DNA from 3 places in the Peribacillus sp. BM1 genome. Region 2 is predicted to be linked to each of the others. Evidence: predicted binding sites of a transcription regulator. Region 2 holds the regulator's gene; each other region holds the start of a gene.
What was found. Region 2 encodes Rex, which represses fermentation and respiration genes when NADH is low (regulators of the CRP and FNR family bind a similar motif). Its sites were predicted from a motif close to TTGTGAAATATTTCACAA; they were not measured.
Positions count from the first base shown of each region.

Region 1: the regulator Rex is predicted to act here: its motif matches at 3,148-3,165, upstream of AC1MGI_RS00100 (helical membrane plugin domain-containing protein).
Region 3: the regulator Rex is predicted to act here: its motif matches at 5,284-5,301, upstream of qoxA (cytochrome aa3 quinol oxidase subunit II).

Region 1 is NZ_CM155259.1:15,655-26,412, forward strand. Features, by position in the region: gene AC1MGI_RS00085 (sensor histidine kinase) at 1-119, opposite strand, end outside; gene AC1MGI_RS00090 (sugar-binding protein) at 116-1,111, opposite strand; gene AC1MGI_RS00095 (NAD(P)/FAD-dependent oxidoreductase) at 1,378-2,559, opposite strand; gene AC1MGI_RS00100 (helical membrane plugin domain-containing protein) at 2,605-3,045, opposite strand; gene AC1MGI_RS00105 (dicarboxylate/amino acid:cation symporter) at 3,826-5,019, opposite strand; gene AC1MGI_RS00110 (ketoacyl-ACP synthase III) at 5,242-6,228, opposite strand; gene AC1MGI_RS00115 (hypothetical protein) at 6,385-6,654, opposite strand; partial or broken gene hmpA (NO-inducible flavohemoprotein) at 6,811-8,028, opposite strand; gene AC1MGI_RS00125 (YjfB family protein) at 8,175-8,348, shown strand; gene AC1MGI_RS00130 (IucA/IucC family C-terminal-domain containing protein) at 8,422-9,186, opposite strand; gene AC1MGI_RS00135 (ABC transporter ATP-binding protein) at 9,176-10,000, opposite strand; gene AC1MGI_RS00140 (FecCD family ABC transporter permease) at 10,039-10,758, opposite strand, start outside.
Region 2 is NZ_CM155259.1:1,325,815-1,336,572, forward strand. Features, by position in the region: rRNA gene AC1MGI_RS06540 (23S ribosomal RNA) at 1-1,375, shown strand, start outside; rRNA gene rrf (5S ribosomal RNA) at 1,491-1,606, shown strand; tRNA gene AC1MGI_RS06550 (tRNA-Met) at 1,684-1,757, shown strand; gene tsaE (tRNA (adenosine(37)-N6)-threonylcarbamoyltransferase complex ATPase subunit type 1 TsaE) at 2,378-2,836, shown strand; gene tsaB (tRNA (adenosine(37)-N6)-threonylcarbamoyltransferase complex dimerization subunit type 1 TsaB) at 2,833-3,525, shown strand; gene rimI (ribosomal protein S18-alanine N-acetyltransferase) at 3,558-4,010, shown strand; gene tsaD (tRNA (adenosine(37)-N6)-threonylcarbamoyltransferase complex transferase subunit TsaD) at 4,007-5,026, shown strand; gene AC1MGI_RS06575 (ABC-F family ATP-binding cassette domain-containing protein) at 5,549-7,468, opposite strand; gene AC1MGI_RS06580 (redox-sensing transcriptional repressor Rex) at 7,813-8,478, shown strand; gene AC1MGI_RS06585 (YdiK family protein) at 8,529-8,741, opposite strand; gene AC1MGI_RS06590 (CPBP family intramembrane glutamic endopeptidase) at 8,738-9,460, opposite strand; gene groES (co-chaperone GroES) at 9,826-10,110, shown strand; gene groL (chaperonin GroEL) at 10,170-10,758, shown strand, end outside.
Region 3 is NZ_CM155259.1:1,555,473-1,566,230, forward strand. Features, by position in the region: gene AC1MGI_RS07535 (S1C family serine protease) at 1-720, shown strand, start outside; gene AC1MGI_RS07540 (hypothetical protein) at 1,038-1,271, shown strand; gene qoxD (cytochrome aa3 quinol oxidase subunit IV) at 1,423-1,704, opposite strand; gene qoxC (cytochrome aa3 quinol oxidase subunit III) at 1,706-2,302, opposite strand; gene qoxB (cytochrome aa3 quinol oxidase subunit I) at 2,302-4,248, opposite strand; gene qoxA (cytochrome aa3 quinol oxidase subunit II) at 4,320-5,240, opposite strand; gene AC1MGI_RS07565 (cytochrome ubiquinol oxidase subunit I) at 5,923-7,254, shown strand; gene AC1MGI_RS07570 (cytochrome d ubiquinol oxidase subunit II) at 7,270-8,283, shown strand; gene cydS (cytochrome bd oxidase small subunit CydS family protein) at 8,295-8,396, shown strand; gene cydD (thiol reductant ABC exporter subunit CydD) at 8,526-10,259, shown strand; gene cydC (thiol reductant ABC exporter subunit CydC) at 10,256-10,758, shown strand, end outside.

The DNA of each region.
Region 1 (10,758 bases), 1.3 Mb from region 2:
CTTTCATGATATTCTGAAACCATTTGCTTACTGCTAAAAAAAATAGCAAAAGATACGAAATTAAATAGAACAACAAACACTAAAAAATAGATGACAAGTTTCGAACGGATCGAGTTCATGGACGTCTTCCTCCAATGAACGTGGCTTGAGTAAAAGGTAAGTCTTGTTTATGAATAACCGTCGTATCCGTATGTTTAATTTCTTCCCTTTCTTTTCCTTGCTTTAATTCAAATAGTGCTTCAACTGCTTTGTATCCCATCTGCTTCGGATATTGAACAACCGTTGCATCTATTATTCCTTTTTCCATTAATTTAAGCGTTTCAGGTAGTGTGTCAAACGCAAGAATATAAAGATTATTTATGTTCTTCGACTCCACTACTTGAGCAATACCGATACCATCCAGTGCGCTGGTTCCGTAAAACGCCGTCACCTCAGGATGTTTCATAAGTAGCTGATGTGTCGTTTTCACTGCACCAATTTTCGTGATATTCGATTCCTGAACATCAACAATTTCAATCCGTTTTTCTCGTTCCACTGCATCCATAAAGCCCTGTACTCGAAGTTTCTGATTAGCAGCCTCGAAGCGACCGGTGATAATGGCTACCTTTTGTTCACCTGTCGTATCAGCTATCAACGCCTTCCCCGCTAAAAAACCTGCATAATAGTTATCAGTTCCTATATAGCTCGTCCGCTCACTATTTGGGGTATCCGTATCAACCGTCACAACAGGGATTCCTTTTCCAACCGCTTTATTAAGTAGACTAATAAACTCCTGGTCTTTCATTCCTTGCGTTAAAATCCCATCAATTTTCCCAGCAATCGCCACATCGATCGTTTTTAAAAGCTCGTCACTATCGGCTTGCTTTGGGCCTAGATACTCTAAATTTACATTGTATATGGTAGCAGCTTCACGAGCGCCTTCTTCAATAAGCCGCCAATATTCGTTATCCACTTCTTCGGGTATTAGCACAAAGTGATAACTAAACTGATGATTTGTTTGAGCTAAACTCTCATGGGTATGAAAGGTTTCCTTGCCAAAATAAATGGTGCATCCAGATGCCAATAAAAAAGCAAGGAAAACAACCAAATAAAGTAAGCGCTTTATTAACATCGTAATCTATCTCCTTCTCCGTCGTTTGAATACAAAAGTACTCTAGAAGAGTCAATCAATGCAATTTACTATGAATAAATAACAGCTTTGGATAAAGAAATACTCTAAATTCTTTAGAACTCCTCTATTTTTATGGCGAAGTCAATGAAGATTTTTTCGAATTAAAGTTAAACTTCCATAAGTGGTAAAATAATCCAAATACTGTTATAAAAAAACCCATTGCTACTTATTTCAATAAGCAACAACGGGTAATTTTTACCATTCAATTAATAAGCTAAGCTATACAAAGCTTTAATATGTGCAAGATAACGGATATTACTTGCTTCTTTCATTAGTGTAGCTGGAAGACCTTTAAGTGGAATATCGTTGCCACCGACTGTTGCAACACCATCTTTGCGGCCAAGGCTTGCAAGTGTACCAGAATTAATTGGTGCAAATTTTTCAAACGTTGCATCTTGTAAATATGCGAATAAGTTGTATCCTACTAATTCACCCATTTGCCAAGCGTTTTGTGCAGTTGGTGCGTATGGACGACCACCTTCTTCTGGGAAGGCAACAGCACTGTCACCGACAACAAATACATCTGCGTGAGAAGAAGATTGTAGATATTCATTAACTGTCGCGCGGCCACGATCGACTGCAAGTCCAGACTGACCAACTAGTGGATTCCCTTGTACGCCGCCTGTCCAAACGAATGTATTCGCAATGATTTTTTGACCATCTTTCAAATCAATTTCATTACCAGCAACATTTGTTACAGGAAGACCTGTTAAGAATGTAACTCCACGCGCTTCTAAGCTTTTTGTTGCACGTTCAATTAAATTTTCTGGTAGTACAGGCAAGATTTTCGGACCTGCTTCTACAAGCTTTAATTTAATTTCTTTAGGATCTACACCATGGCTTTTCGCAAGCTCAGGCATGATATCAGCAAGTTCACCAACTAATTCAACACCAGTTAGTCCGCCCCCACCAATTACAATGGTTGCATCTGCTTCATTTTTAGATTTTGCATACTCACGAATGCGGTCTTCAACATGTGCGTAAATTTTATTCGCATCATTGGCTGATTTTAATACCATACTGTTTTCTTCTAGTCCTGGGATACCGAAGTATGCAGTTACACTTCCTAAAGCAACAACTAGAGCATCATATGATAAAGTAGCACCATTTGATAATTTCACTTCTTTATTGTCTGCAGAAAATGATTCAACTTTTGCAATTTTAAGATCGATATCTTTGCCTTTTAGAAGTTTGTCCAATGGCATTGCAACCGCTTCTTCAGCAACATTATGTGCTGCTAGACGGTGTAATTCAGTGATAATTTGGTGTGTTGGGAACTGGTTTACAATAGTTACCTCTGCTTGTGCTTTACTTAGATATTTACGAACAGTTAAAGCAGTAAGTAGTCCGCCGTAACCTGCACCTAAGATAACAATATGTTTTGAAATTGACATCGTGTATCCTCCGCCCTTACGATTTATATGGATAATGAATTATTTTTTATTACGTTCTGCATTAATTTCAAGGAATGCATTTGCGAAACGGAAAAGATTCTGCGCTTGTGGATCTTTTAGCATTTTCAACAGTCCAAAGAGACCAACTACATCTTTGCTTTGGTCTGCACGGTCTTTTGCTTCAATGGCAGTTTGTGCAAGTGATTTCACTGAACCAGCTACAGGTCCTGCAATTTCTTTGATCGCTCCAACCGTATCATTTTTTAATATTTCGTCAGTAGCTACTAATTGAGCATAGTCATAAGACTTCGTCATAATATTGACAATTTCCGTTAATTTTGGAAGTTGCTCTACTAAGGCATTCAAGGATTCTTGAACCTCTGGTTTTAAAAGCTGATCAAGGATATCAAGTTGTTCTTGGCTAGCAGACAATTTTTGTGTTTCTTGTTCTGGCTTTGTTTTAGCGATTGTTTCTGACATATCCAATTCTCCTTTACGATAAGCAATTATGCTTTTAATTTTCGGGGCAAAAGGGACCCCATTTCCTGTGTTGACTCTCAAATCTATGTGGACCTGAGAAGTTCGTGAAACATAACACAAATACTAATATGGTTTAAGAATAGCATAACGCACCCGTAGTCGTCGATACGTATAAGACGACTAAATTACATCAGATTACTTGGCGAGCCTTACTGTGGTCACCAAAAGGTGTATGACGAATAGATAAATTCGGGTAATAAATAATACTTCTAAGCTTACCATTTCCAGTAAACTTTAAAAAATACCTTTAATAAAACCATTAAAATGTTAAAGGTTTTAATTTTAAAATCACCTAATTAAAACAATAAACTTTGGCTAAAAAATTTTGTCTTTAGCTTACCTTCCCATTTGAGGGATGCACTTATATTATAATCTATTTGTTGAAATGTTTCATTAAAAATAAAATGAAACTTATTTCAGTGAGAATTTTTTTTCATTACATACGGTTGATTAGATCCATTTAACTGTCGCTAAACTTTAAAGTTTTTAATAAAGCGATGCGACTCGTGTAGTTTGCCACAGGGGAGTAAAACTTATGAATTCGAAGAACTAAAGCTGTAGGAAACGAAGATATTACAGCCTGTTAAACCGTGGTACAGTTATTTATCTAAAAACAAAGGGCAGCCCCCTACACAACGATACATAATTCAAACTAATCTGTGTAACACGATTAACTGAATAGTTGTGTGAGTTCTGCCCCTAAGATATCCAAAATCTACATTAAATAGCTGCTTTCGTTTGTTTCATTTTCCCAGTCTTTTTCGGACTGAATTTGTCAACAATCATCGTAATAGCACCATCACCTGTCACATTTGTAGCAGTTCCTAAACTGTCTTGTGCCAAGTATAAAGCAATCATTAACGTGATCATCGTTTGATCGAACCCAAGCATCGTTTCCAACACTCCCAATGCTGCTATCACAGCACCACCAGGTACACCTGGAGCTGCAACCATTGTTACACCCAGCATGAGAATAAAGGGAATATACATGGCAATGGTAGGCGCTGTACCATTCAGAAGCATAACACCTACAGAACAGCTGACAAGTGTAATCATGCTTCCTGACAAATGAACCGTTGCTAATAACGGCACAGTAAAATCTGCAATTCTGCCTTGAACACCTGTTTTCTTTACTTGTCCAAGCGTAACTGGAATAGTTGCCGCAGAAGATTGCGTTCCAACAGCTGTAAAATAAGCAGGTGCCATAATTTTCAACAATGTAAACGGATTTTTCTTATGAAGCAAACCGCCGACAGTATATTGAAGAATAAGCATGACGATATGAAGCACAATAATCATTACAAATACTTTTGCAAACACAGAAAGAATCGATTGAACTTGTCCGCCATATGTCATGTTCGCAAAGATTCCGAAGATGTGAAAAGGTAAGATTGGAATAATCGCTGTTTTAATTAACTTTTCAACGATTTGTTGAAAATCGTCAAATGCAAGCTGCAGTGTATTACCTTTAATGTAAGCTAATCCAATTCCAATAATGAAGGCGAATAACAACGCACTAATTACTTCCATAATTGGTGGCATTTCAATAACAAAAAAAGGATCAAGCAGAAATTCTTCTGGATTATCTGTCTTGGCAAGTTGGTTGCCTGAGATAAAGTTCGGAAGCAATGTATAACTTGCGATAAAAGCAAGAGCACCCGCAATAATTGTTGAGATATAGGCAAAAGCCGTCGTTATGCCAAGAAGCTTTCCAGCCCCTTTCCCCAGTTGCCCAATCCCAGGGGCAATAAATCCAATAATAATGAACGGAATGACGAATCCAATAAAGTTGCCGAAAATTCCGTTAAACGTTGCAAATCCTCTCACCAGATATTCTGGTGCAAAACTACCGATTACAATACCTAAAATAATAGCAACAATAATTCGTGGTAGTAGACCTAATTTTAATTTCATAGTTGAAGTCCTCCTAAGAAATACAATTGTTCATTCGATATGAATACTTTAGCATAGTAATGGATGAATTTAAATAGAATTATTCATTATTTACTTTTTTAATATAAGGACTCGGTCTCGATCGCAAATCTCGATTCCGGATCGTAAAGGATCGAATGGGTTAATACCTATACAAAAAGAGACCAACTAATAATGTAATTAGATGATCTATTTTTCAGTAAATTAATATTTAAATAACATAGCAACTAATTGATAGCCTGAACCAATTGTCCAGAACACTACATAGTCGCCTCGTTTAATCCGTCCAGTTTCAATCCCTTCATGTAAAGCGATAAAAGGGCTGCTTGTGCCGGTATATCCAAATCGATCGCCTATATAGATAACTTGGCTGTCAGCAATCTGTAACCGCTTCTTGATTTTCAAAATATTCACCAAGGCAAATTGTGAGAAGCAATAGGCGTTAATGTCACGGGCGGTAAGCCGATTTCTCTCTAACAGGATATGCAACATTTCATACGTTGGAGGCATGGCCATATTTCCATCAAACGGGAGCCATTGAATGTATTTATCATCACCAGTTCCACGCAAGGTATGCGATAATCCTTTAGCTGGATACATAATTTTTTCCCGGTTTACTGAATCAGTAAAGTAAATCGCATCTTGGAATCCACAATCTTCATCCGTTTTTTCCAAAATTACGCAAGCGGCAGCATCTCCATAATTAGCATATGTAATTTCATCTTCTGGGTTACTTATCAATGTATTATAATCAGATCCGACAATTAAAGCTGTTTTTACATGAGGATTAGCCTGCATATATCGACTTGCTTGTTCCACCGCTACTGTCATGCCCGCACAATTCGCATTCGAGTCCAAAACGATCGTATTCTTACCAGCTTGAATCGCATCATGCAGTAAAAGGGCATTTGTTGGGAAAGTCGTTTCTGGAACCTGTGTACTAAATACAATAAGATCGATATCCTCACCAGAAAAGTTAGCTTTTTGTAGAGCTCTTTTTGCTGCTTCCACTCCCATTGTAAAGCCATTTTCCTCTTCATCAGTAATCACATAGCGAGATTCTCTCCCCATAACTTCTAAAAATCGTTCAATAGGTTTTCCTTTTTTCTGGAAATGCTTAATATACACATCATTGCTAATCGAATTCTCAGGATGATAAATAGCTACTTGTTTAATCGCAATGTTCATCATATTACTATAGTCCCCTCATAAGCCGAATTGAAATTCTTAGAAAAAGAGGTTGTCCAAAACAAGGATCAGGCCCTTGTTAAGACAACCTCCACATTTTTTATTATACGTTAACAACTTCCGCGTTGGTAAGCCCTGTCTTTCGAGATAATTGCATTTTCAGAATCGTATTGTGAAAATGACTTTTTCAAACCCCGACTCTTTGTACATTGTATAGGAATTTTCCAAACTAGGAACCATCTCCTGCGTCAACAAATCCATTGTTGTGCAATCAATGATTAATTGGTATGACGACACGTCAATAGATGCAACTATTTTTTGATAGTCTTTGACAAAATTTTGGACATCTATAGGGGTAAACGAACCTCCCACAAACATATCCACAACCTTTTTAACCGCATTCACTTTAATACTGTATTTCTCAGCCATATGATGTTTAACTCCGTTAATATATAGTATCCTCTATTTATCGGCTGAAGGTTGGCTTTATTAATATCCATTTTTTCAAAATAGTTCCTTATACACTTGTGAAAATCAAAAAAGAGCGCCTTAAAGATAACCCAGAGATTGACAATCTTATGATAATTATTCTTCTAACATAGCGATTGGACTAAATACCTCGAAATGAATCTGTTCTTTTGGTATTTCCAATTGGTTTAGCGCTTGATTTATGACTTGCATAAAAGGAATCGGCCCGCAAAAGTAAAAATCCGCTTTTTTTGATGGAAGGTTTGCTTGCAATACGTTCACACCTACAAAGCCTTCTTTATCGAAATGACCGGACGTTCGATCGTCTTCAGTTGGTGAAGAATAACATATCACTGATTTAAGATTCGAATGCTCTTTCACTAATTGAGAGACATGATCTTTAAAGGCATGTGTTTGACTGTTGACAGTTGCGTGAATAAACGTCACTTCACGTTGCGGCTGTTTTTCCATGATCGTATTTAACATACTTAGCAATGGTGTAATACCGATTCCACCACTGATTAGGACAACTGGTCGCTCGTTGTTCTGTAGGACGAAATCACCTGCAGGCGCTGATGCGAGTAAAGTGTCTCCCGCTTTCACTTTCTCATGTAAATAAGTAGAGACAATTCCAGCTGGAGCGTCGGTATGAGCATCTTCGCGTTTCACACTAATGCGGTAATACTCCTTTCCAGGTGCCAAAGAAAGGCTGTAATGGCGAATATGGCTATATTTCTCCCCCGGTATTTCCGCTTTAATTGTTAGATATTGCCCTGCAGTGTATGAAGCAATCTTTTCTCCATCTTTGGGTTTTAAATAAAAAGAAGCAACTGTTTCACTTTCTTCTGCTTTTTTATCGACATAAAAGGTTCGGTATCCTTCCCAGCCACCAGCTTGTTTTTCAGTTTCTTCATAAAGATTTTTTTCAATTTCAATAAAGGCATCGGCAATATATCCGTATGCTTTCCCCCATGCCTCAATGATCTCATCTGTGGCAACATCACCTAGAACATCTTTGACTGCTTGAAGCAATGTTTCACCGACAATCGGATATTGTTCAGCCTTAACTCCAATCGCTCAATGCTTCTGTGTAATCCTTTCGATAACCGGTTTTAGCGCATCAAGATTCGTAATATGCTCACCAGCAGCATACACTGCATATCCTAAAGCTTCCTGTTGGATACCTCTTTTTTGATTCGTTTGATTAAAGATGTTATATAAATCGGGAGCTTTTGAAAATAGGAGTTCGTAAAATTTCTTCCCAATTTGTTGACTATGTTCTTTCAAAACAGGTGCAGTAGATTGAACAATTTGTATCGATTTTTCATCTAGCATGTTTCATCAGCCTTTCATGGTTAAAATTCCAAAATAGTATAAAATTTAACATATCCAACTGAATTCATTATTAACCAGAAATGCTGCACTAGTATTTATATTGTTCCAAATTAACCGATATACGTTTTATAGGAGGTGTATCCAAAATGGATATTGCTACTTTATCAACCGGGATGAGCCAAGCTTCTCTCAGTCAAAATGTCGGCATTGCTTTAACTAAGAAAGTGATGGACTCTTCTCAACAAAATGCTGTGCAAATGATTGAAATGCTTCAAGTTCCCCACCCAAATCTAGGTCATTCTGTTGATCTAAAAGGCTGAAGGGCAAAAAAATGCATCCAAGTCTGGATGCATTTTTCATATAGGTTAGGTCCGTCCCAATTATTCGATCTCTTTAATTACCTGATTTACAAACATGAGGGCATGTCTGACAACGCTGTTTGTTTATCGTTAAATAGGACAGGCAACAAGTATTCCTTGGTCGAACCTCTTTGCCAAGTTCTTCAATATATATGCGTTCATTATAATATCTTGTTAATGGATTTTTGAGATTGTTCCCAAACAAATCTCCCGAAGTCTGAGATATAATGTATTGAAAATCTCCCTTTGCACGATTTTTAATGACTTCTTCCGTACCTTCTTCCACTAATATGGTTTCATAAAGCCAGTAAATATACACGGCTATATTCTCCCATAGTATTAGCTTGGACACTTTTGTAGTCTGTGCAAGGTAATCGATTAAAGGAAGTAAATGTTCTTTAAATAAAGATTCGAGACAATTCTTTCTCCAGTTGTCTCTGTCTTCTTTAAAGGTTTCTGTCTTCAAATTTGCCAAACGAAAACTCGGGAGCCACAATGTTGCATTATCATCTGTTTCCATCGATACATTTTCGTATGAGATTGACAACTTTACATTCCACGCTGACAGGGCATAAAGATAAATAACCGGCAAAAATGCATATCTTTTTACGAATAGAGAAGCCGTCACTTTATCATTTGGAGCCTGTATGCGGCTACCAACAATTTTCAAATATTTCTTTAGAGACGACTCATAGAACAGGTCTTTTATTTGAACGGAGAGTGGTGAATCAGTTTTACTCGTCGTCAGGCGCAGCTTACTTAGCTTATTAATCTGTAAATCCGAGAGTTCACGAGCCAATCATCGTTCCTGCCTTTTTTAAAATACAACGGCCTTTTCCATATGGGATACATAATGGCGTTCCCAAAAGCGGATCCGTAATAATCTCACAGTCCATACCGAACACATTCTTTACTAAGCTGCAATTAATGACAATCTCCGGTTTACCTTGCGCATATATTTTCTGATCCTTTATCGCGACAATATTATCCGCATACCGACAAGCTAAATTTAAATCATGTAATACTATGACAATCGTTCGCTGTTCTGTTTCATTTAACTCAAAAAGCAAATCGAGAATCTCAATTTGATGGGTCATATCAAGATATGTAGTTGGTTCATCAAGAAGCACAATATCAGTATCTTGAGCTAAAGTCATCGCGATCCATGCTCGTTGTCGTTGCCCTCCTGAAAGAGAATCAACAGGCCGGTCTTTTAACTCTTCTATCCCAGTTGCTTTTAAAGCATTGGTTACTTGTTTTTCGTCTTCTTCTGTCCATTGCTTTAACCATGTTTGATAAGGATACCTACCTTGCTTAACTAATTGAAGAACGGTAAGACCCTCTGGTGCAACAGGTGTCTGAGGAAGAATAGCCATTTGTTTGGCCACGTCCTTCGTAGACATTCTGGAAATTGCTTTTCCTTCCAACAAAACGGCTCCAGATTTTGGTTTTAACAATCGAGCAATTGATCGAAGAAGTGTTGACTTTCCACAGCCGTTTCCACCGATAAAAACCGTAATTTCACCTTTGGGGATTTCCAGATCCAATTCATCGATGATAATGCTATCCCCATATGAAAGGGTTAAATTTTGAGTTTCAATCGTTTGCACCATTTAAGTCCGCTCCTTATTAAAAAAATGAGTACCGTGTATTAAGTATTACGCGTTTTAAACAATAAATAGATAAAGTAAGGTGCCCCGATTCCAGCTGTGAAAACACCTGCTGGAATTTCAAGAGGAGAAAATAAAGTCCTACCAATTAGATCAGCTAGCATGACTAATATCCCGCCGATAAATGCCGAAACAGGTAATAGTGCTCCAAAAGCAGAACCTACTAGCCTTCTTGCCATATGCGGAGCCATTAATCCTACAAAGCCAATGCCCCCAGCAAAGGCAACAGAACTTCCGATTAGAGCCGTACTAATCAATAACAACAAGAAACGGTGTCTTTGCACACGGCCTCCAACACCTGTTGCCGTTTCATCGCCAAGTTCTAGAACATTTATATTCCTTGCCATGATAAAGGCAATAAGCAAAAAAATAACAGTCCATGGAACTAGTGTCGCTACGTTCGCCCAATTTGAGCCATACACGGTCCCTGTAATCCAAATGTTCGCTTGACTAGCTCGATAAATAGGTCCTAATATCATCATTAAAGTTGTTAACGCCTGCATAAGAGCTGAAAGTCCAATCCCAATTAATACGAGCCTGATCGGTGATACACCATTTTTCCAGGCGAGAAAATAAACGAGTAGCGCAATAATTCCAGCCCCAGCAAACGCAGCTAAAGGCATCCATTTTATACTTACTGTTAATGCATTATTTTGATCGCTAAAAAAGGCTAAAAAACCTACTACTGCAACTGCTGCTCC
Region 2 (10,758 bases):
AGGCGGAGCTGTGATGGCGAGGGAAATATAGTACCGAAGTTCCTGATTCCACGCTGCCAAGAAAAGCCTCTAGTGAGATGTAGGGTGCCCGTACCGCAAACCGACACAGGTAGGCGAGGAGAGAATCCTAAGGTGTGCGAGAGAACTCTCGTTAAGGAACTCGGCAAAATGACCCCGTAACTTCGGGAGAAGGGGTGCTTTTTAGGGTGAATAGCCCGGAAAAGCCGCAGTGAATAGGCCCAGGCGACTGTTTAGCAAAAACACAGGTCTCTGCGAAGCCGCAAGGCGAAGTATAGGGGCTGACGCCTGCCCGGTGCTGGAAGGTTAAGAGGAGAGGTTAGCCGCAAGGCGAAGCTTTGAATTGAAGCCCCAGTAAACGGCGGCCGTAACTATAACGGTCCTAAGGTAGCGAAATTCCTTGTCGGGTAAGTTCCGACCCGCACGAAAGGCGTAACGATCTGGGCACTGTCTCAACGAGAGACTCGGTGAAATTATAGTACCTGTGAAGATGCAGGTTACCCGCGACAGGACGGAAAGACCCCGTGGAGCTTTACTGCAGCCTGATATTGAATTTTGGTACAGCTTGTACAGGATAGGTAGGAGCCTGTGAAGCCGGAGCGCTAGCTTCGGTCGAGGCGTCGGTGGGATACTACCCTGGCTGTATTGAAATTCTAACCCGCGCCCCTTATCGGGGCGGGAGACAGTGTCAGGCGGGCAGTTTGACTGGGGCGGTCGCCTCCTAAAATGTAACGGAGGCGCCCAAAGGTTCCCTCAGAATGGTTGGAAATCATTCGTAGAGTGTAAAGGCACAAGGGAGCTTGACTGCGAGACCTACAAGTCGAGCAGGGACGAAAGTCGGGCTTAGTGATCCGGTGGTTCCGCATGGAAGGGCCATCGCTCAACGGATAAAAGCTACCCCGGGGATAACAGGCTTATCTCCCCCAAGAGTCCACATCGACGGGGAGGTTTGGCACCTCGATGTCGGCTCATCGCATCCTGGGGCTGTAGTCGGTCCCAAGGGTTGGGCTGTTCGCCCATTAAAGCGGTACGCGAGCTGGGTTCAGAACGTCGTGAGACAGTTCGGTCCCTATCCGTCGTGGGCGCAGGAAATTTGAGAGGAGCTGTCCTTAGTACGAGAGGACCGGGATGGACGCACCGCTGGTGTACCAGTTGTTCTGCCAAGAGCATCGCTGGGTAGCTACGTGCGGACGGGATAAATGCTGAAAGCATCTAAGCATGAAGCCCCCCTCAAGATGAGATTTCCCATAGCGTAAGCTAGTAAGATCCCTGAAAGATGATCAGGTTGATAGGTCAGAGGTGGAAGCGTGGCGACATGTGGAGCTGACTGATACTAATCGATCGAGGACTTAACCTTATTGTTCTTGAAAAAAGCAAAAACCCTTCTTATTATCTAGTTTTGAAGGAATGAAAATTTCTTCTTGCAAAATTTCAAAAAAGGCGTTATAATAATAAATGTCTTATTGAAAATGTTTGGTGGCGATAGCAAAGAGGTCACACCCGTTCCCATTCCGAACACGGAAGTTAAGCTCTTTAGCGCCGATGGTAGTTGGGGGTCTCCCCCTGTGAGAGTAGGACGCCGCCAAGCTTAAATTTAATAATAATTAATGTATAATTTCTTAAATAAAGGATATACTATTATTATTAAGTAATAACTTATATCGTCGCGGGGTGGAGCAGTTCGGTAGCTCGTCGGGCTCATAACCCGAAGGTCGCAGGTTCAAATCCTGTCCCCGCAATCATAAAAAAAGCGAAACCTAGGTTTCGCTTTTTTTATTGTCTAAATGGATGGGAATTGTGGATAATCTTACTCAATTCGTCTGTCTGTATTCAACTTTAGTGGCTAATTTGCAAGAATTATTAACATGTGTATAACTAATCAGGATTTTTTTTACACTATAAAAAAGACTAGGCGCAGTATGTGTTAGTTTCATTAAGTACATATTTTGGTGAAACTTACCTACGTTAACTCTTATCAGTTAATCACGAGAGACACATATTGTGGATACTTAGCTTGAATAAACTTATTTTTTTAATTATCCACAGAGTGAAAAGTGGAAATTAAGAACTACTCATTTCACTTTGTGGATAACTGAAAAGTGCTTGAGTGAAATATGGGTTTTCACAGTACATCAAAATGTGCCAAAAGCAGTTTAGTTCATTGAGATTCAGAAATTTCCAAAATGAGATAAGAGGAATTAATTTCTAATTTTTGAGGAAGTGTGATCTTGGTAAAAAGCTCCTCGTGCATTCTTGTGCTTTTCTTGTTTGTGTCTTGTTTTGAAAAAAGGTAAACTACTTATAGGATAATGAACCAGCTTGCGTTTAGCTGTTTGGTTTTTTTGAGGTGATAATATAGATGGAACAGAAGTTTGAGTGGGTTTCTAGGAGTGAATTAGAGACGGTAGATTTTGCTAGTAGTTTGGCGGAGAAACTTAATGCTGGAGATGTATTGGCTTTGGAGGGTGACCTTGGTGCGGGTAAAACAGCTTTCACCAAAGGGCTTGCAAAAGGCTTAGGTGTTAAGCGGAATGTGAATAGCCCTACATTTACGATTATAAAAGAATATATGGGCCGCTTACCGTTATATCATATGGATGTATATCGAGTGAGTGAAGAAGAAGAGGACCTTGGTTTTGACGAGTATTTCGAAGGTGAGGGAGTGACTGTTGTTGAATGGGCCCATTTAATTCAAGACCAACTTCCGGAAGAAATATTAACGATTCAGATTTTTAGACTGGGTGATTCAAAAAGGCGAATTGTATTGCAGCCATCTGGAACTCGGTATGTTGAGTTGTGTAAGGAGATTATTTTATGAAGGTATTAGCGATTGATACATCGAATTTTACATTAGGAATAGCTTTGACTGATGGAGACCAAGTGGTTGGGGAATACGTTACAAATTTAAAGAAAAATCATTCTTTGCGCGTAATGCCAGCCATTGAGTCACTTTTAAGAGATTGTGATACAAAACCAGCTGAATTGGAGAAAATTGTCGTAGCAAAAGGACCTGGCTCATATACTGGGGTTAGGATAGGCGTTACTATTGCTAAAACACTTGCTTGGACATTAAATATTCCTTTGGTTGGAATATCGAGTCTAGAAGCTCTAGCAGCAAATGGCCGTTATTTCAATGGGATGATATCTCCTTTATTCGATGCGCGCCGTGGACAAGTTTATACAGGGTTGTATCAATTTACTGAGAGTGGTCTAGAGAGCTGTAGTGAGGATAAAAATATGTTGGCAGTTGAATGGGCACAAAAGCTTAAAGAGTTGAATGTGCCCGTACTATTTGTCGGTCAAGATATTGCAATTCATGTTGATACACTTAAAGATGTATTAGGTGAACAAGCTTATTTTATTCCAGCACAAGCCTATAACCCAAGACCTGCTGAGTTAGCGTTTTTAGGAAGAGATAAGAAACAAGAGGACGTTCACATGTTTGTCCCCAATTATGTGAGGATGGCAGAGGCGGAAGTCAAGTGGTTAGAGCAACAGAAAAAATAGATAAAAATTCTAAATGGAAGAGACCGGTTGCGATGAGTAAAACGATGACGTTTCGATTAATGAGAATAGAAGATATCGACCAAGTTTTGATTGTAGAGAGACAGTCCTTTACGTTGCCTTGGAGCAGGGAAGCTTTCTATAATGAATTGAATCATAATCAATATGCGAAGTATCTGGTGATTGAGGATGAAGGTAAGATTGCCGGATATTGCGGCGCGTGGATTGTTATCGATGAAGCCCATATTACCAATATAGCTATTTTGCCTGATTATCGCGGGCACAAGCTTGGTGAAGAACTGCTCCGAAAGATGATTGAGGTTGCGTTAAGTATGGGAGTCATTCGGATGACGCTTGAAGTACGTGTTAGCAATATGGTTGCCCAGTCTCTGTATAAGAAGCTTGGCTTTCAAACTGGGGGCATTCGTAAAAATTATTATACCGACAACCAGGAAGATGCATATGTAATGTGGGTGAATTTAACGTGAAAAAAGATCAACTTATCTTAGGGATAGAAACGAGCTGTGATGAAACAGCAGCAGCCGTTATTAAAAATGGGACCGATATTCTTAGTAATATCGTTGCCTCACAAATTGAAAGCCATAAGCGATTTGGTGGGGTTGTCCCTGAAATTGCATCAAGACATCATGTAGAGCAGATTACTCTTGTATTGGAAGAAGCGTTACGGGAAGCAGATGTTACCTATGATGATCTTGATGCTATTGCCGTTACTGAAGGTCCAGGTCTTGTTGGTGCATTATTGATAGGAGTAAACGCAGCGAAGGCTGTAGCATTCGCGCATAATATCCCATTAGTAGGTGTACATCACATTGCGGGACATATTTATGCAAATCGGCTGATTAAAGAAATTAAGTACCCGGCCCTCTCTCTAGTAGTCTCAGGGGGGCATACAGAGCTTGTAATGATTAAAAGCCCCGGCCAGTTTAAGGTGATCGGTGAGACGCGGGATGACGCAGCTGGAGAAGCGTATGATAAAGTGGCGAGAACCTTACATCTGCCTTATCCGGGCGGCCCTCATATAGATCGATTGGCTCAGGAAGGGGATCCTACTTCTGTTCCGCTTCCAAGGGCGTGGCTTGAAGATTCTTATGATTTTAGCTTTAGCGGTTTGAAATCTGCTGTAATCAATACACTTCATAATGCAGAACAGCGTGGTGAAACGATTGAGCCAGCAGATTTAGCGGCAAGCTTTCAGCAAAGTGTGATTGATGTTTTAGTTAAGAAAACGGTCAAGGCGACTCAGGAGTATGGTGTTCATCAAGTCCTTTTGGCTGGCGGGGTAGCTGCAAATAAGGGTCTTCGTAAGGCGCTTACTGAAGCATTTGAAGCAATCACGGATACTGAACTGATTATCCCACCACTTGCTCTCTGTACAGATAACGCAGCAATGATTGGAGCGGCAGGTAGTGTTTTATTTGAAAACGGGAAAAGATCAGGCATGGCGATGAATGGAAACCCAGGTTTAGATATTGAAACAATTTAATTGGAAATGGTGAGCTAGCGGTAAAAGGCAGCTCACCTTTTTCTATGAATAGGCTGTGGATAATTAGAAGTAACAGGTAAATTATCCACAAGAAAGCGCATTATTTATTAAAAAGATAGAAAATTCCATCAACTGTGGATAACTTATCGATTATTATGTGTATAACCATATGGTTTTGTGGATAAATATGATCTATTCTGTGGATATTGTGGAAAAGGCTAATGAGACTAGGAATAATAACGTTGATAATGTGGATAAGGCTGTGGATGAATGGGAAAAACGGCAATGAGGGGGAGAGGGATGGAAAAAGAAACGATCGTGGAGCTTTCAATGAAAAAAATAAATATAGCCGTTTTGGTTGTAAGTATCTTGTTCCATAGGAAAGGGGTCAGAACCCACATTTAATATATCGTTTATTGGACGTGTAAGTGACACAATAAACGGACTATAGAATGTGAGGTCTGACCCTTTTGGGATTCTCTAAACAGGATGATCAAATTTGGTGTTATGTCATCTTCGTTCTTATTCCGCAAGTTCCGCCCATTCTTCAAGAAGCACATCAAGTTGTGCCTGAACGCGATCAAGATCAGCTTGGATCGTAAGTACTTTTTCGTGATTTTGAAATACATCAGGATCACAGAGAAGCTCGTTATATTGTTCAACTTCGCTTTCAAGCTTTTCCATTGTTGCTTCGATTTCTTCAATGCGACGTTGACGCTGACGTTCTGCCTTTTTTGCTTCTTTATCTACCTTAAAGGAAGACTTGTCTGCCGTTTGTTCTGGGCTTGTCCCGTTTTGATGGCGTTCATATTCTTTAATCTCTAGTTGTTCTTGCTTTTTTTCAACATAATAATCATAATCACCGAGAAATTCCTCGCTTCTGAATTTGGAAAGCTCAATGACTTTGGTGGCAATTCGATTAATAAAGTAACGGTCATGTGAAACGAACAGGATCGTACCTGGATAATCAATTAGGGCATTTTCGAGTACGAGTTTGCTATCGAGGTCAAGATGATTGGTTGGTTCATCTAAAATAAGGAGATTTCCTTTCTCCATCATCATTTTCGCCAAAGCCAATCTTGCTTTCTCGCCCCCACTAAGGGTTGAGACTGTTTTCAATACTTCATCACCCGTAAAGAGGAAATTACCAAGTATCGTCCGAATTTCTTTCTCAGGCACAGACGGATGTTCGTCCCACAGTTCATTAAGCACACGTTTATTAGAAACAAGATTCGCTTGTTCCTGATCATAATAGCTGACTTGAACATTTGTGCCAAAGCGAATGTCACCTTGTATAGCTGCTACTTTTCCGATAATCGTTTTTAATAAAGTTGATTTTCCAACCCCATTTGGACCAACAAGAGCAAGGCTATCTCCCTTTGAAATCTTCATAGTAATATTTTGGGAAACAGCAGTATCCTCATAGCCGATTGCTAAATCCTGAATGGAGAGGACGTCATTACCGCTCTGCCTATCTATTTGAAAAGAGAAAGATGCGGATTTCTCGTCACCGTGAGGACGGTCCATGACATCCATTTTATCTAATTGCTTCCGTCTACTTTGAGCCCTTTTGGTTGTAGAAGCTCTTGTAAGGTTCCGTTGGACGAAATCACGTAGCTTTTCGATTTCTTCCTGTTGTTTTTCAAAGAGCTTCATGTCACGCTCGAAGCTCTCTGCCTTTTTCACGAGATAATTGCTATAATTACCATGGTACTTCTTGATAGCATTGCGTGAGATTTCATATACTTGATTCACAACTTTATCTAAAAAGTATCGGTCATGGGATACAATTAATACAGCACCATGATAATTTTGGAGATATTGTTCAAGCCATGATAATGTTTCAATATCCAGATGGTTTGTCGGTTCATCCAAAATCAAAATATCAGGCTTGGTCAACAGCAATTTCCCAAGTGCCAGTCTTGTTTTTTGGCCACCGCTCAAGCTGTGAATCAATGTAGAACGATCAAAGTCTGCAAACTGAAGACCATGCAAAACGGAGCGAATATCGGCTTCGTATTGATAACCACCTTGCTCCTTGAACTGTACTTGCAAGGTATCATATTCAGAAAGAACCTTTTGATATAAGAGTTCATTTTCAAACGTTTCGGGTTGTGACATCATTTGTTCTAGTCTTCGTAGTTCCTTTTCTTTGGAAATAAGACCTTCATATACGGTTAGCATTTCATCCCAGATGGAAAGCTCCGATTCAAGCCCGGTATCTTGTGCCAAATACCCAATGGACACACCCTTTGGTTTGATCAATTCACCGCCATCATGGGAAAGATGTCCAGCTATGATTTTCAATAACGTGGACTTGCCAGCACCATTTCTGCCGACTAAGGCAATTCTGTCTCTATTTTGAACTTCGAGCTTCATATTTGATAAAATAAGTTCAGCTCCGTAATACTTCGATAATTGATTGATTTGTAATAAAATCATGATTTCACCTCGATTGCGTTATCCATAGTGTAACGTATTATGGCATTTATCGGCAATAGAAGCACTCGTATAAAAGCATTCGGGTAAGGAAATTAAACAAAATTGTTACAAATAATGCATTATAGTGTATGATTTAAAAAGAGCACTCCACTTAGGTAATGTCCGACAAGATATGATAACTACCTGAATGAACAAGATGGTACAACATTGAAATGGCAACGCTACCAGAAACATCTTTTACTGTTAGCACCAAAAGGTATGAAGAGCGCATACTTAAAAGCATGAGATATCGACCGTTTTGACTACTAAATGAAGAAATAGCACATGGGAAAGCGGGGAAAGTAATGATCCAAGAACCAATGAAGATTCCGCAAGCAACTGCCAAACGGCTGCCCTTATATTATCGTTTTTTAAAAAATCTACATTCTGCTGGTAAACAAAGAGTATCATCTGCAGAGTTAAGTGATGCGGTTAAAGTGGACTCGGCTACGATTCGCAGGGACTTTTCTTATTTTGGAGCCTTAGGTAAAAAAGGCTACGGATATAATGTGAATTACCTCTTATCATTTTTTCAAAAAACTTTAGACCAAGATGACCTAACACAAGTTGCATTAATTGGGGTTGGTAATTTAGGAACAGCTTTTCTAAACTATAATTTTTTGAAAAATAATAATACAAAAATTGCGATGGCATTTGATGTAGATCCAGAGAAGGTAGGAAAACGGGTAGAAGATGTGTATGTCCATCATATGGATGAGCTCACAGAACGATTGAAAGAAGAAAATATTGCGGTTGCGATATTGACTGTACCAGTATCAGTTGCTCAGCCGATTACTGATCAATTGATTCAAGCAGATATTCGCGGTATATTGAATTTCACACCTGCGAGATTAAATGTACCGAGTACGGTTCGGATTCATCATATTGACCTTGCTGTGGAATTACAGTCTCTTATTTATTTTCTGAAGAATTATACAGATTCAGAAGAAGAAAATAGTATAGAAGAATAATAAACACGCTGTCCGATTCTTGCATCAGGCAGCGTGTTATTTTAATTTTATTACTTTTTCTTCTTTTTTTGTACCGCTTTGATCTTATAATGCAGAATAAGCATTCTTACGCCTGAACCCAGGTCAAGAGTGGCTAAACCAACAAGAAAATAAGAAAAGAAGCCCCAACCGTTAGATGATACTGATTGAATAGCAAATACGGTGAATAGAACCCCTAACGCGATATAGATAATGCCAATAGATAAAGGTGACCGACGTTTCATAAAACCCCTCCGATAAATGACTGCGCTTTTTCCAAAGAATCCAAGTATTTGTCATAATTCAACTGCACGATGACGACGAGTGTATTCATCGCTACATGTGCGAATATTGGGACGAGAATTCGCTTGGTCTTTATATATAGATAGGCAAAGGTAAAACCCATTGCGGAGTATAAGAGAATATGCTCGGGCTCAAAATGAGCAAAACCGAATATGACCGAACTAATGAGTGCTGATAGGAAGAAGTTTAATCGCCTATAAAGAGAACCGAAGATGATTTTTCGGAAAATAATTTCTTCCAGGATGGGTCCAACGATAGAGGACACAAGCATAACGATTGGAAATTGTGTGATTAGGCTTAAGATCTGCTCCGTGTTTTCTGAGTTCTGTTTAATGCCCATCTGTTGCTCAAGCAGTCCTGCTACTGTCTGTGCAAACATGGCAAGGAAGACCCCGCCAAATCCCCAAAGAATCGAAACGGGAATCGTAGTCTGATTTCGAATATCCTTTTGCCGCATCTCGTGCCGCATGAAAAACAGGACAAATATCAGAGCGATAATGAAGCTGAAAACAATCCAATAGGCACCAATTAACGTTTTGAGTTCGTTTGTTAACTCCATACCAGCAGAAACAGCAATCATTGCAATGATATCGATAGCTAATCCACCTGACAGCTGCATAATGACATATGTAATGATGACAAACCAAAATTCTTTTTTCAAAAAGATATCTCCTTTAAACTAGGGTATACAATCATTTTATGAAAATAAAAAAGGATAAGACCACACACCCCAATTAGGAAGCGTATGCTGAATACTTTTACTTATCGTATAAAGAAAAGGGTATCAAAAAAAAGCAGATAACTCCAATTAAACGTACGAATCCTTCATTTGTTTTTAAAATAAGAAATAGCTATGAAATAGTATTCCCGTCTACCAAATAAAATGAATAGAAAAATTTACAATAGAATTACTTGCAAAAGAACCAGGTTTTATTTAATATAATAATTGTGTTAGCACTCGATGGTAGTGAGTGCTAATAAATAAGAGGATCCATACATCAACACAATTTGAGGAGGGTGTTTCACTTGTTAAAACCATTAGGTGATCGCGTTATTATTGAACTAGTTCAATCTGAGGAAAAAACTGCAAGCGGTATCGTACTTCCTGATACTGCAAAAGAAAAGCCGCAAGAAGGTAAAATAGTGGCTGCCGGCAATGGCCGTATTCTTGAAAATGGTGAACGTGTAGCTTTAGAGGTTGCCCAAGGCGATCGTATTATCTTCTCAAAATATGCTGGTACTGAAGTGAAATATGATGGTACAGAATACTTAATCTTACGCGAAAGCGATATTTTAGCTGTTATCGGCTAAACACATACAAAACATAACCGAACGAACCATTTTTATAAAAATTAGGGAGGGTTTTATACATGGCTAAAGATATTAAATTCAGTGAAGACGCTCGCCGTGCAATGCTACGCGGAGTAGATGCTCTTGCAAATGCAGTTAAAGTAACATTAGGACCAAAAGGACGTAACGTGGTTCTTGAGAAAAAATTTGGTTCACCACTTATCACAAATGACGGTGTAACAATCGCGAAAGAAATCGAACTTGAAGATGCATTTGAAAACATGGGTGCAAAATTAGTTGCTGAAGTAGCGAGCAAAACAAATGATGTTGCTGGTGACGGTACAACTACAGCTACAGTTCTTGCTCAAGCGATGATCCGCGAAGGACTTAAAAACGTTACAGCTGGTGCTAACCCAATGGGTATCCGTAAAGGAATGGAGAAAGCAGTAAACGTAGCGATTGAAGAGTTGAAAGCTATCTCTAAACCAATCGAAAACAAAGAAAGCATTGCACAAGTAGCTGCGATTTCTTCTGCTGACGAAGAAGTTGGTCAATTAATCGCTGAAGCTATGGAGCGTGTTGGAAACGACGGCGTAATCACAATCGAAGAATCAAAAGGCTTCACAACTGAGCTTGACGTTGTTGAAGGTATGCAATTCGACCGTGGCT
Region 3 (10,758 bases), 230 kb from region 2:
GGTTCCGATGCTTTAACCGATTTGGCTGTTTTGAAAATTGATGCCACATTAGCTCCAGGTGAGATTAAATTTGGCGATTCAAATGAGATTCGCGCTGGTGAACAGGTTGTAGCAATTGGGAATCCACTCGGTCTTGATTTTTCTAGAACGGTTACTGAAGGAATCATTAGTGCGGCTGAAAGAACTATTGACGTGGATACATCAAGCGGTACATGGGGATTAAACGTCATCCAAACTGATGCTGCAATCAATCCAGGTAATAGCGGGGGAGCCCTAATTAATTCTAAAGGCGAGGTAATCGGAATTAATAGCTTAAAAATATCCGTAGATGGTGTTGAAGGCCTCGGATTTGCTATTCCAAGTAATGATGTGATTCCAATTGTGGATGAAATGATTAAAACAGGAAAAGTGACACGTCCATATTTAGGAGTGGGTCTTGCTGATTTAGCAGAACTTCCGCAAGCATACGTACAAAACATTCCTCAAAATGTGAAGGCAGGAGTCATGGTCACAAATGTGGCAAATGGATCTGCTGCAGAAAAAGGCGGTTTACAGCAGGAGGATATCATTACTGCGATGAATGGGAAAGAAATAAAGAGCGCTATGGAACTTAGAAAGTATCTCTATACAGAAGCAAAAGTGAATGAAAAAGTAAGTGTGGAAGTGTATCGTGGAAATAAGAAAGTAACATTACAGGTTACATTAGGACAATCACAATAACAATATTGAAATGAATGGTTCTAGCTGCAATTAGTAGCTAGGGCTATTTTCTTTGGAGCTGCGCCCTTTAATTTGAATAACATATATCACAGCCGCTATAGCTTTTTTGTGCACCAATTATCTGCTGTAGTGATCATTTCAAGTGTAAGACTGACTGGGTGTATGAGAATTATGGTTCAAGTTTATAATAGTAGAGGGGCCACCAAGCGAAAAATGCGATTCATATATAATTGTCAATAAAATTGTTCCAAAAATATATAAATAGTTTGACAATTCTGTGAACAAGGTGAATAATATATATAAGGAGGATGATGAAAATGGAATCTAGATTGAAATTGTTAAACGCTACGAAGTATGTAGGGGCAATCCTACTTACAATGGGAATTGCAATTTTCTTATACGGTTCTTTTGTAAGCGATTACAGAACTGTGATGGGAATTGGGATTGGTACAGTGATGGGCGCTGTTTTTATCTTCTTGATGGGAATGTTTTTAGTAGCTACTGAAGAAATGGTGACAAATTGTAAGCAGGGGAAAAAGATACTGCCTTGATAATGGATTGGTTTAATAAGAATAATAAGAACGTGAATAATAAATGGTTATATAGATGTTGAATAGGCGTAGTTGATATGATGAAACAAATGGCTGCGCCTTTTAAAAAAAAGAGAGCGTAATACGCCCTCTTTTAAGTGGATCTCTTGGATTACATATCCCAGACAAAGATTAACAATGTCCCGAAAATGGTAACTAAAGCCAACAATATACCAAAATAAACATTTGAATAAATGGCGGCTTTATCTTCTGTTTCACCAGCATGCATGAATACAACGAGTTGCAGGCCTGCTTGTATGAATGCAGTCACAAGAAGTATCGTTATGCCTGCTGTAAATGACATATCTAAGAAGTAAACCAATAAAGCCACTGCTGTAAGGATTAACGAGAATGCAAAGCCCATTACTTGTTTTATTGGGAATAATTCTTTCATATTACATCATTCCTTTCAAGTAGATGAAGCTAAAGATAAAGATCCAAACTACATCTAGGAAATGCCAGTAAAGAGAGAAAATGAATGATTTATTGGCTGTTTCAGGAGTCAATCCACGTTTTTTCACTTGTAGGATAATAAATAATCCCCAGAAGAAACCAAATGTTACGTGCAGTCCATGTGTTCCTAATGTTGTTAATAACATGGATGTGAATCCACTAGCGGTTATTCCAGCGCCTTCGTGTATATATGTTACGAATTCGAAAATTTCAAATCCTAAGAACCCTAAACCTAGAACAAGAGTTATCGAAAAGAAGGTCATCATGGCTTTTTGTTTGCCTAAGCGCATGGCGTGAATACCAAGACCAATGGTAAAACTACTTGCTAAAAGCAAGATTGTTTCCATTAATACTGGTGCTATTTCAAAGATTTCTGCACCGCTGGGACCATTGCCTGTACGGTGCTCATACACGAAGTATGACGTGAAGAGCGTTGCAAAAAGCATAATTTCGGCACCTAGGAAAATCCAAAAACCAAAGATTTTTAACCGGTTTTCTTCCGTGCTATATTCAAGTGGAAGCGAGTGATCTATTTTCATTATTTAGCACCTCGCAATTTTGTTTCTGTCTCTTCAATTTCTTCTACAGGAATGTAATGTCCATGATCTTTTTCGAACGAACGGTATACAAGACAGCCTAGGATACCGAGTAACGAAATAATGACAAGAGGCCAGATACTAAAGATCATACTAAATCCAAAGACGAAGAAGATACAACTCATAATAAATGGTAAGCCGCTATTATTCGGCATATGAATTTTTTCGATTTTACCTTTAAATATTACGTGGCCATTTTTCTTAGCATCCCAGAATGCTTCAGTCGATTTAACTTGCGGCGTAATCGCGAAGTTGTATTCCGGTACTGGAGTATGAGTGGCCCACTCAAGAGTGCGTGCGTTCCATGGATCGTTACCGATATTCCGTGGTGAGTAGCGAACGCTATAATAGACATTGTAGACAAGTAATGCAAAACTAATGGCCATAATACCTGCTCCGATAAATGCAACCATATTCAATGGACCAAATCCAGTTGCTTCAGAGTACGTGTACATTCGGCGTGCTTGACCGTCTAAACCAGTAATATACATTGGGATGAATGCTAAAACGAATCCAATGGACATTAACCATACTGTCCATTTACCGATTCTCTCATTTAACATGAATCCGAACATTTTTGGCCAGTAGTACGTAAGACCACCAAGCATTGCATATACAACACCAGGGATAATCACGTTATGGAAATGAGCAACTAAGAACATTGTATTATGATATTGATAATCCGCAGCTGACATCGCAAGCATAACCCCTGTTACCCCACCAAGTGTGAACAGCGGAAGGAAATGCATCGCGTAAAGCATTGGAGTAGTAAATTCAATTTTCCCTTTCCAAAGGGTGAACAACCAGTTGAAGATTTTAACCCCAGTTGGAACAGCAATCGCCATCGTTGTAATGGAGAAAAAGCTGTTTGCAAGTGCCCCTTGCCCCATCGTAAAGAAATGGTGAGCCCACACAAAGAATGAAAAGGCAGAGATAACAACCATTGAAGCAACCATGGATTTATACCCATAAAGATTGCGACGTGCAAAGGTCGAGATAATCTCACTAAATAAACCGAATGCCGGCAAGATCAAGATATATACTTCAGGATGTCCCCAAACCCAGAATAGGTTGGCCCAAAGCATATCTGAACCACCGTCACCAATTGTAAAGAATTTTGTATCGAATAAACGATCCATTGTACCCATTGCAAGTAATACGGTTAGTACAGGGAAAGCAAAAGTAATGATTAAGTTAGAGATTAAAGCAGACCATGTGAACATCGGCATTTGCATTAATTTCATGCCAGGTGCTCTCATCTTAAAAATAGTCGTGATGAAGTTGATACCCGTCATTAATGTACCGATACCAGCTATCTGAATGGCAATCATGTAATAATTCGAACCTACAGAAGTACTAAACTCATTCCCTGCAAGCGGAAAATAAGAAGTCCAACCTGCATCAGGTGAACCACCAATTACGAATGAGACGTTGAATAGCATCGCACCCATAAAGAATAGCCAGAAGCTTATAGCGTTTAGACGTGGGAAGGCTACGTCACGAGCACCAATTTGTAATGGTACGACGAAGTTAAAAAAGAACATAATAAATGGCATAGCCATAAAGAGAATCATAACGACCCCATGAGTTGAGAATACTTCGTTATAATGCTGAGATTCTAGTAATTTATTATCAGGAATGGCAAGTTGAGCACGTAACATAATACCATCTACGCCACCGCGGAATAGCATAAGTAAAGCAGAAATTAGATACATAATACCGATCCGTTTATGGTCTACTGTTGTTAACCATTCACGCCATAGATAACCCCATTTTTTAAAATAGGTTATGCCTAAGAGTATCGCAATTAGAGTAAGACCGATGGCAACCATCGATGCGTATATCAAAAAGCTTGGATGCGGTACGGCAAAGCGATCAAAGAAATCCATACTTTTTTTGACTCCTTTCAAGATTATATTGATTGTCATATAAAACGAGTGGTTAGTATATTTGTAACCTATTAATGATGACTGTGATTTGTTTCTTTCTCAGAATCACTTGATTCATGATGGTGTTCGCCTTCTTCTGAATCCTTATCAGAATCGGCTGAACCATGATTATGTTCTGGAGCTGGTGAGAATTCTAAATGCGTTCCAGTATATGTGGATCGTCCAAGATGTCCAGGTTCTAATAACTCATTAAATTTTTCTTCAGTAATAGGTTTAGCTGTATCGTGCACTTCTTTTACCCATTTATCAAAGTCAGTTTGGGACATTGCCTGAACATCAAACGTATTTTCAGCAAATCCTGCTCCACTGAAATTTGCATTTCGGCCCATTAATTCACCAGGTTCGTCTGCTGCTAAATGTAATGTTGTAACCATGTCAGCCATTGCGTATTTCTGTCCACCAAGTTGTGGAATCCAGAAGCTAGTAATTGGTCCGTATGAATAAAGTTTGAATTCAAGTGGGCGACCTGCTGGAATATTTACATAGTTAACGGTTTCAATACCTTCTTCAGGATAACTAAAATGCCATTTCCAGTTAGAGGATGAAGCGTAAATAACTACTGGTTCTTGACCTTCGTATCCCTTCGGTGTGGCCTCTACTTCATAGTTACTCTTAACAGACATAACAGAAAGGAAAATGACAATGATAATTGGAACACCAATACAAATTGCTTCAACAAGCATATTCCCTTCAATATGTGGAGGTTCATAATCTGCACTCTGTTTAGAGGCGCGGTATTTAACTAACACGAATACTAAAATTGCAAAAACAACAATAACAATACCAGACATGATCAAGATGGATAACATAATATCATCGGCTTGCACTTTGGCTTGCGGCCCTTTAGGGTCCAAGACCAATAGTGGTTCACAACCAGATAGCACAGCAGCAACCGTGAAAATCATGGCTAATAGAGCCCATTTTAACTTCATAGTAGTACCCCTTTCCCTTATATTTCTTAGTTATTTAGATAAAGTGTTAATCTTTTCACAAACTGACGTTTCTATCTTATTACCATCTATATAAAAATACAATCAAAAGATAAATATGTCACAAAAAGTTCATGAAGATGTTGAGAAATAGTGGCAGTTAAGGCGATAAATTGGATTAATTGAAAATGATGGAATACAATGATGGGGTTCAGAGGTATTTCTGATTGAAATCATGTGGTATCTAATGGATGGATCAAAGAAAAAATTACATTAATATAATATATATAAAAGCAGGAACCGTAAAGGTTTTCTGCTTTTTTTGTTCTTTAATCAGCCCCAATATTGTTTACTAATGGAGGCCTCACTTTATCAGAGGTACTAGTAAGAGTAGTGATGCTAACAATATAAAGGAGGTTTTAAGAATAAAAAAATGGGTAACTTTATGGGATATGAATAATTTTTATAGAAAAGTCAAAAAGTAACACGTACAGTCTTGGATAGCGGACAAGTGGTAATAAAAAAGGGTTGGTAGAATCACTAGAGTGTTTGCTTGACCATGTACAACTTGTTTTTGAAGGCCCTGTTGTCATTAGACGATTTCTGAAGATTGTATGAATGAGTTAGAGTATGCTGTTTCTACCCAATTCCTGTTTTTTAATATGAAGTAAAGGAGGATTCACGATTGGTCGAGTATGATCCCGTTTTATATAGCCGAATTTTAACTGGTGTTACATTAGGTTTTCATACCATTTTTGCCACTCTAGGGGTTGGGATTCCACTTCTTATTGCATTAGCAGAATGGATCGGAATTAAACGAAATGACTTGCATTACCATGTGCTTGCAAGGCGCTGGACTAGAGGGTATATCATCTCTGTTGCTGTTGGTGTCGTTACCGGGACGGCGATTTCCCTACAACTCAGCTTATTGTGGCCGAAATTTATGGAAGCGGCTGGTCATACCATTGCGCTGCCTTTATTCTTGGAGACATTTGCCTTTTTCTTTGAAGCTATTTTCCTGGGGATCTATCTCTATACATGGGATCGGTTTAAGAGCAAATATGCTCATTTTCTCTTATTACTCCCTGTATTTATAGGTGGTGGCGCATCAGCCTTTTTCATATCGACTGTGAATGCCTTTATGAATTCACCGATTGGTTTTAATTATGAAAATGGCATTTTAACAAATGTGAACCCAATTATGGCGATGTTTAATCCAGCTACCCCAACAAAGGTAACACATGTTTTGGCATCCTCTTATTTAACCGCGGCCTTTATTTTGGCGATGATAGCGGCCTTTTCAATTTATAGAGGCAGGGACCATGTCTATCATAAAAAAGCATTGAAATTATCCATGACTGTCGCCCTTGCCTTTGCCATTTGTACGGCCTTGATTGGGGATTTATCAGGGAAATACCTCGCTCAATATCAACCAGAAAAGCTGGCGGCGGCCGAGTGGCATTTTGAAACAGAGAAAGGAGCGACGTTAATTTTTGCTGGTTCTTTAGATGAAAACAATAAAATTAGCAAGGCTATCGAAATTCCATATGCATTAAGTATTCTGGCACATGGAATACCAGGGGCAGAAGTAATAGGGTTGGAGGAATTTCCAGTCGAGGATTGGCCTCCTTTGGTCGTCCATTATTACTTTGATTGGATGGTTACAATCGGCATGTTTCTTGCTCTTGTTGCCTTTATCTATTTTTGCATGCAGTACAGGAAAAAATGGAATGAATTTAATAAACCATTATTAAGCGCTATTATCGTGGGCGGGCCGCTTGCGATGCTTGCAATTGAAGCCGGTTGGTTCATGGCAGAACAAGGCCGTCAACCATGGATCATAAGAGGATTTATGCGCACCGCAGAAGCTGCGACAACATCAAATCATGTTGATACGATGCTAATACTGTTTATATTGCTGTATCTCGTATTGGCCATTTCTATCGTTATTGTGCTCAAAAGGGTATTTAAAGCGAGCCCGCTTGAGAAGGAATTAAAAAAACAAGGGATCGAATAGGGAGGAACCATTGATATGAGCTATGAACTACTCGGCATTACGGTGCTATGGACATTTTTATACGGCTATGTCATTGTGGCGTCCATTGATTTCGGTGCTGGTTTTTTTAACTATTATACATCGATAACGGGAAAAGGGCCCATTGTTCATAAAGTTATTGATCGTTATCTCTCACCAGTTTGGGAAGTGACAAATGTATTCCTGATATTCTTTTATGTGGGACTAATTGGTTTTTTTCCATCTGTTGCCTATTACTATGGGACAACCCTACTTATTCCAGGGAGCATTGCGACGATACTGCTTGCTATACGCGGCTCCTATTACGCATTCCACCATTACGGTCCAAGAAAGGCAAAGTGGACGCAATTTTTGTACGGTTTAACAGGTCTGCTTATCCCTGCCTCCTTATCGACTGTTTTGACCATTTCCGAGGGGGGATATTTGAATGTCAGCGGTGGTAATGTGTCTTTGGATTACAGTGGGTTATTTACAAGCTTCTATTCTTGGACCGTTATTATCTTGGCAATTGTAAGTGTGCTGTATATCTCTGCCTGCTTTTTAACGTATTATGCACACAAAGCTGGGGACACAGAGGCTTTTGATATTTTGAGAAAATATGCCCTTTCCTGGAGTTTGCCCACCATTTTAGCAAGCTTTCTTGTATTTTTATCAATCAGCCACCATAACTGGGAACACTTCAGTCGTATGCTTGACCTTTCTTGGATGTTCATTCTATCGAGCTTATTTTTTCTTGGTGCGGTCTATCTTATTTGGAAAAAACAAAGATTGGGTCTTTCATTCATATTGGTCATGCTTCAATATGCTTTTGCCTTTTATGGATATGGGGCTGCTCACCTGCCTTACCTACTATATCCGTACCTCTCGATTTATGATGGGTTTACGAATGAAGCAATGGCCATCGCTTTAATCATTACCTTTGTTGCCGGTTTATTATTGCTTATTCCATCGCTAATTCTGCTTATGCGATTGTTTGTATTTAGCAACCAGTATGTACAAGGAAAGAAATAGGAGGTGGGTTCTTGACTACATTTTTAATTATGGTAGCACCATGGATTATTGTCGTAATCGCCATCATCCTATTATTTGTCTGGGGGGCGAAGGGGAAAGACACATACCGTTGACTAGAAAGGTACCCGGATTATGAGGTAAAGGAAGCGGGAATGATAAAGTGAAACTTCCATCAGTCGGAATTTGTTAGCCTCCACTGATGGTTAGGTAAACCGGGATAAAGTTGGGAGATCGGCGATGTTATGAATCAGCTAAAAAAAATGGCGTTTGCAAAGAGAGGAACCATATTATTACTGGTTATTTTCGCTTGTTTGACAGGCGTTGTAATAATTATACAAGCCTATTATTTTGTGAAAATTGTTGATTTGGTCTTTCTAAAAGCTGCTTCCTTTAGCGCTATTGAGCTTCCGTTAGGCATTTTGCTTGCCGTACTTTTCTCCAGGGTGGTATTCATGTATATGGGAAGAAGAACGGGCATCAAACTTGCTTCAAAAGTAAAAAGGGAAGTAAGGGAAACATTGTTTGTGAAATATGCCAAAAATCCGATCCAGACTTCCTTGAGTGGGCAGACGGGGCGAAAGGTAAGTACGGTAATGGATGCGGTAGATGAAATCGACAGTTATTTCAGTAGTTACATTCCTCAAATCATCCAAACCGCAATTGTGCCTGTTGTTATTTTGCTTGCTGTATTTACCCAACCTGCTTATTCAGGTCTTCTTATGCTGATTACAGCACCTTTTATACCGATTTTTATGATTATTATCGGGATGAAAACGCAAAAAAAAGCAGAAAACCAAATGGAAAAGATGACCGCTTTTTCGGGTCATTTTCTCGATATTCTACAAGGTCTAACAACGCTTAAGCTTTTTGGTCGAGCGAGACAGCAAAAAGAAGCCATTAAAAAAAGCAGCTTTGATTTCCGCGATGCTACTATGGAAGTACTCAAAATCGCCTTTTTATCTTCGCTTACATTAGAATTCATTTCGACGCTTAGTATTGGCTTGATTGCATTTGAGCTATGTCTCCGCCTTGTTGTTTTCGAAAATATCACCTTTTTCTCCGCCTTTTTCATATTAATACTGACACCGGATTTTTACTTGTCGTTAAAAGACCTGGGAAGTGCCTTTCATGCCGGACGTGGGAGTATGGGGGCGGCCCAAAAGATAGCAGACGAATTAATACAAGAAGAGCACTCAATCTCATGGGGAACCTTGCATTTACCTAAAAGTAGTCCTCCACCTGCTATAGAGATCCAGGGACTAAAGTTTACTTATAATGAAGGGGATTTTTCGTTAAAGGATTTGAATGTCTCGATTCTCCCTTTTGAGAAGACAGCAATTGTCGGTCCTAATGGGTCTGGGAAAACAACACTTTTGCATATCATAGCTGGATTGTTGGAACCTACTGCAGGAGTGATACAGATGAATAGGAAGCCGCGTTCTGAGTACGAGGAAGCGAGCTGGTTTAATCAAGTTAGTTATATTTCCCAGAATCCATATCTTTTCTCTGGAACGATTGCTGAAAATATCCGTATTGGCGGGGATCTGGAAGCCTCCATGAAGGAAGTAGAAAAAGCCGCTGAAAAAGCGGGGCTATCAGGGATGATTCAATCGCTTGAATGTGGAATTGATACAGTGATTGGCGAAGCAGGAAGGGGCCTGTCTGGAGGCGAGAAGCAAAGGGTTGCACTCGCCAGGGCATTTTTAAAAAAACCTTCCCTTATTCTTTTTGATGAGCCTACAACAGGGCTTGATTTATATACAGAACAAATATTGCAAGCATCGATGGGCGAATTGAGCAAGAATTCGACGGTGATCACGGTCGCTCACCGTCTCTATACGATTCAAGATGCCGATCAAATCTTATTTTTGAAAAATGGTAGGTTGGTTGCGACTGGAAAACATGAAGAACTCATCGAAACAGTCTCAGAATATCGCAATATGGTGTTTGCGCAACAAGGAGCGGGTGCAAAATGAAGGATTTACTACTTGTCGTTCGGTTAGTTGTAATAGAAAAGAAGGACATCCTGTATACTATTTTGTTTGGATTTTTCGCAGGGATCGTTGCGATTAGCTTATTCGCTTCTAGTGGGTATTTGATTTCAAAAGCAGCCCTTGTGCCCCCTTTGTATACGATGACGGTGATGTTGGCATTGTTGAAACTATGCTCAATTCTTCGTGCTCTCAGTCGTTATGCAGAGCGTTTTTTTTCACATCGGGCAACTTTTGCCATTTTAGGTAATTTGCGTGTTTCCTTTTTTGAGAAGTTGGAACCACTGGCATCAGGTATTTTACAAAAGTATCGAAGCGGCGACCTTCTATCTCGCATTGTTGGAGATGTGGAAAGTTTGCAAAACTTCTATCTACGCGTTTTTTATCCCCCCATTGTTTTCGTTCTTGTGTTTTTAAGTACGATTGTTTTTACTTCTTTCTACTCGATTTATGTTGCCATGTCATTATTTGCCGGTATGATTTT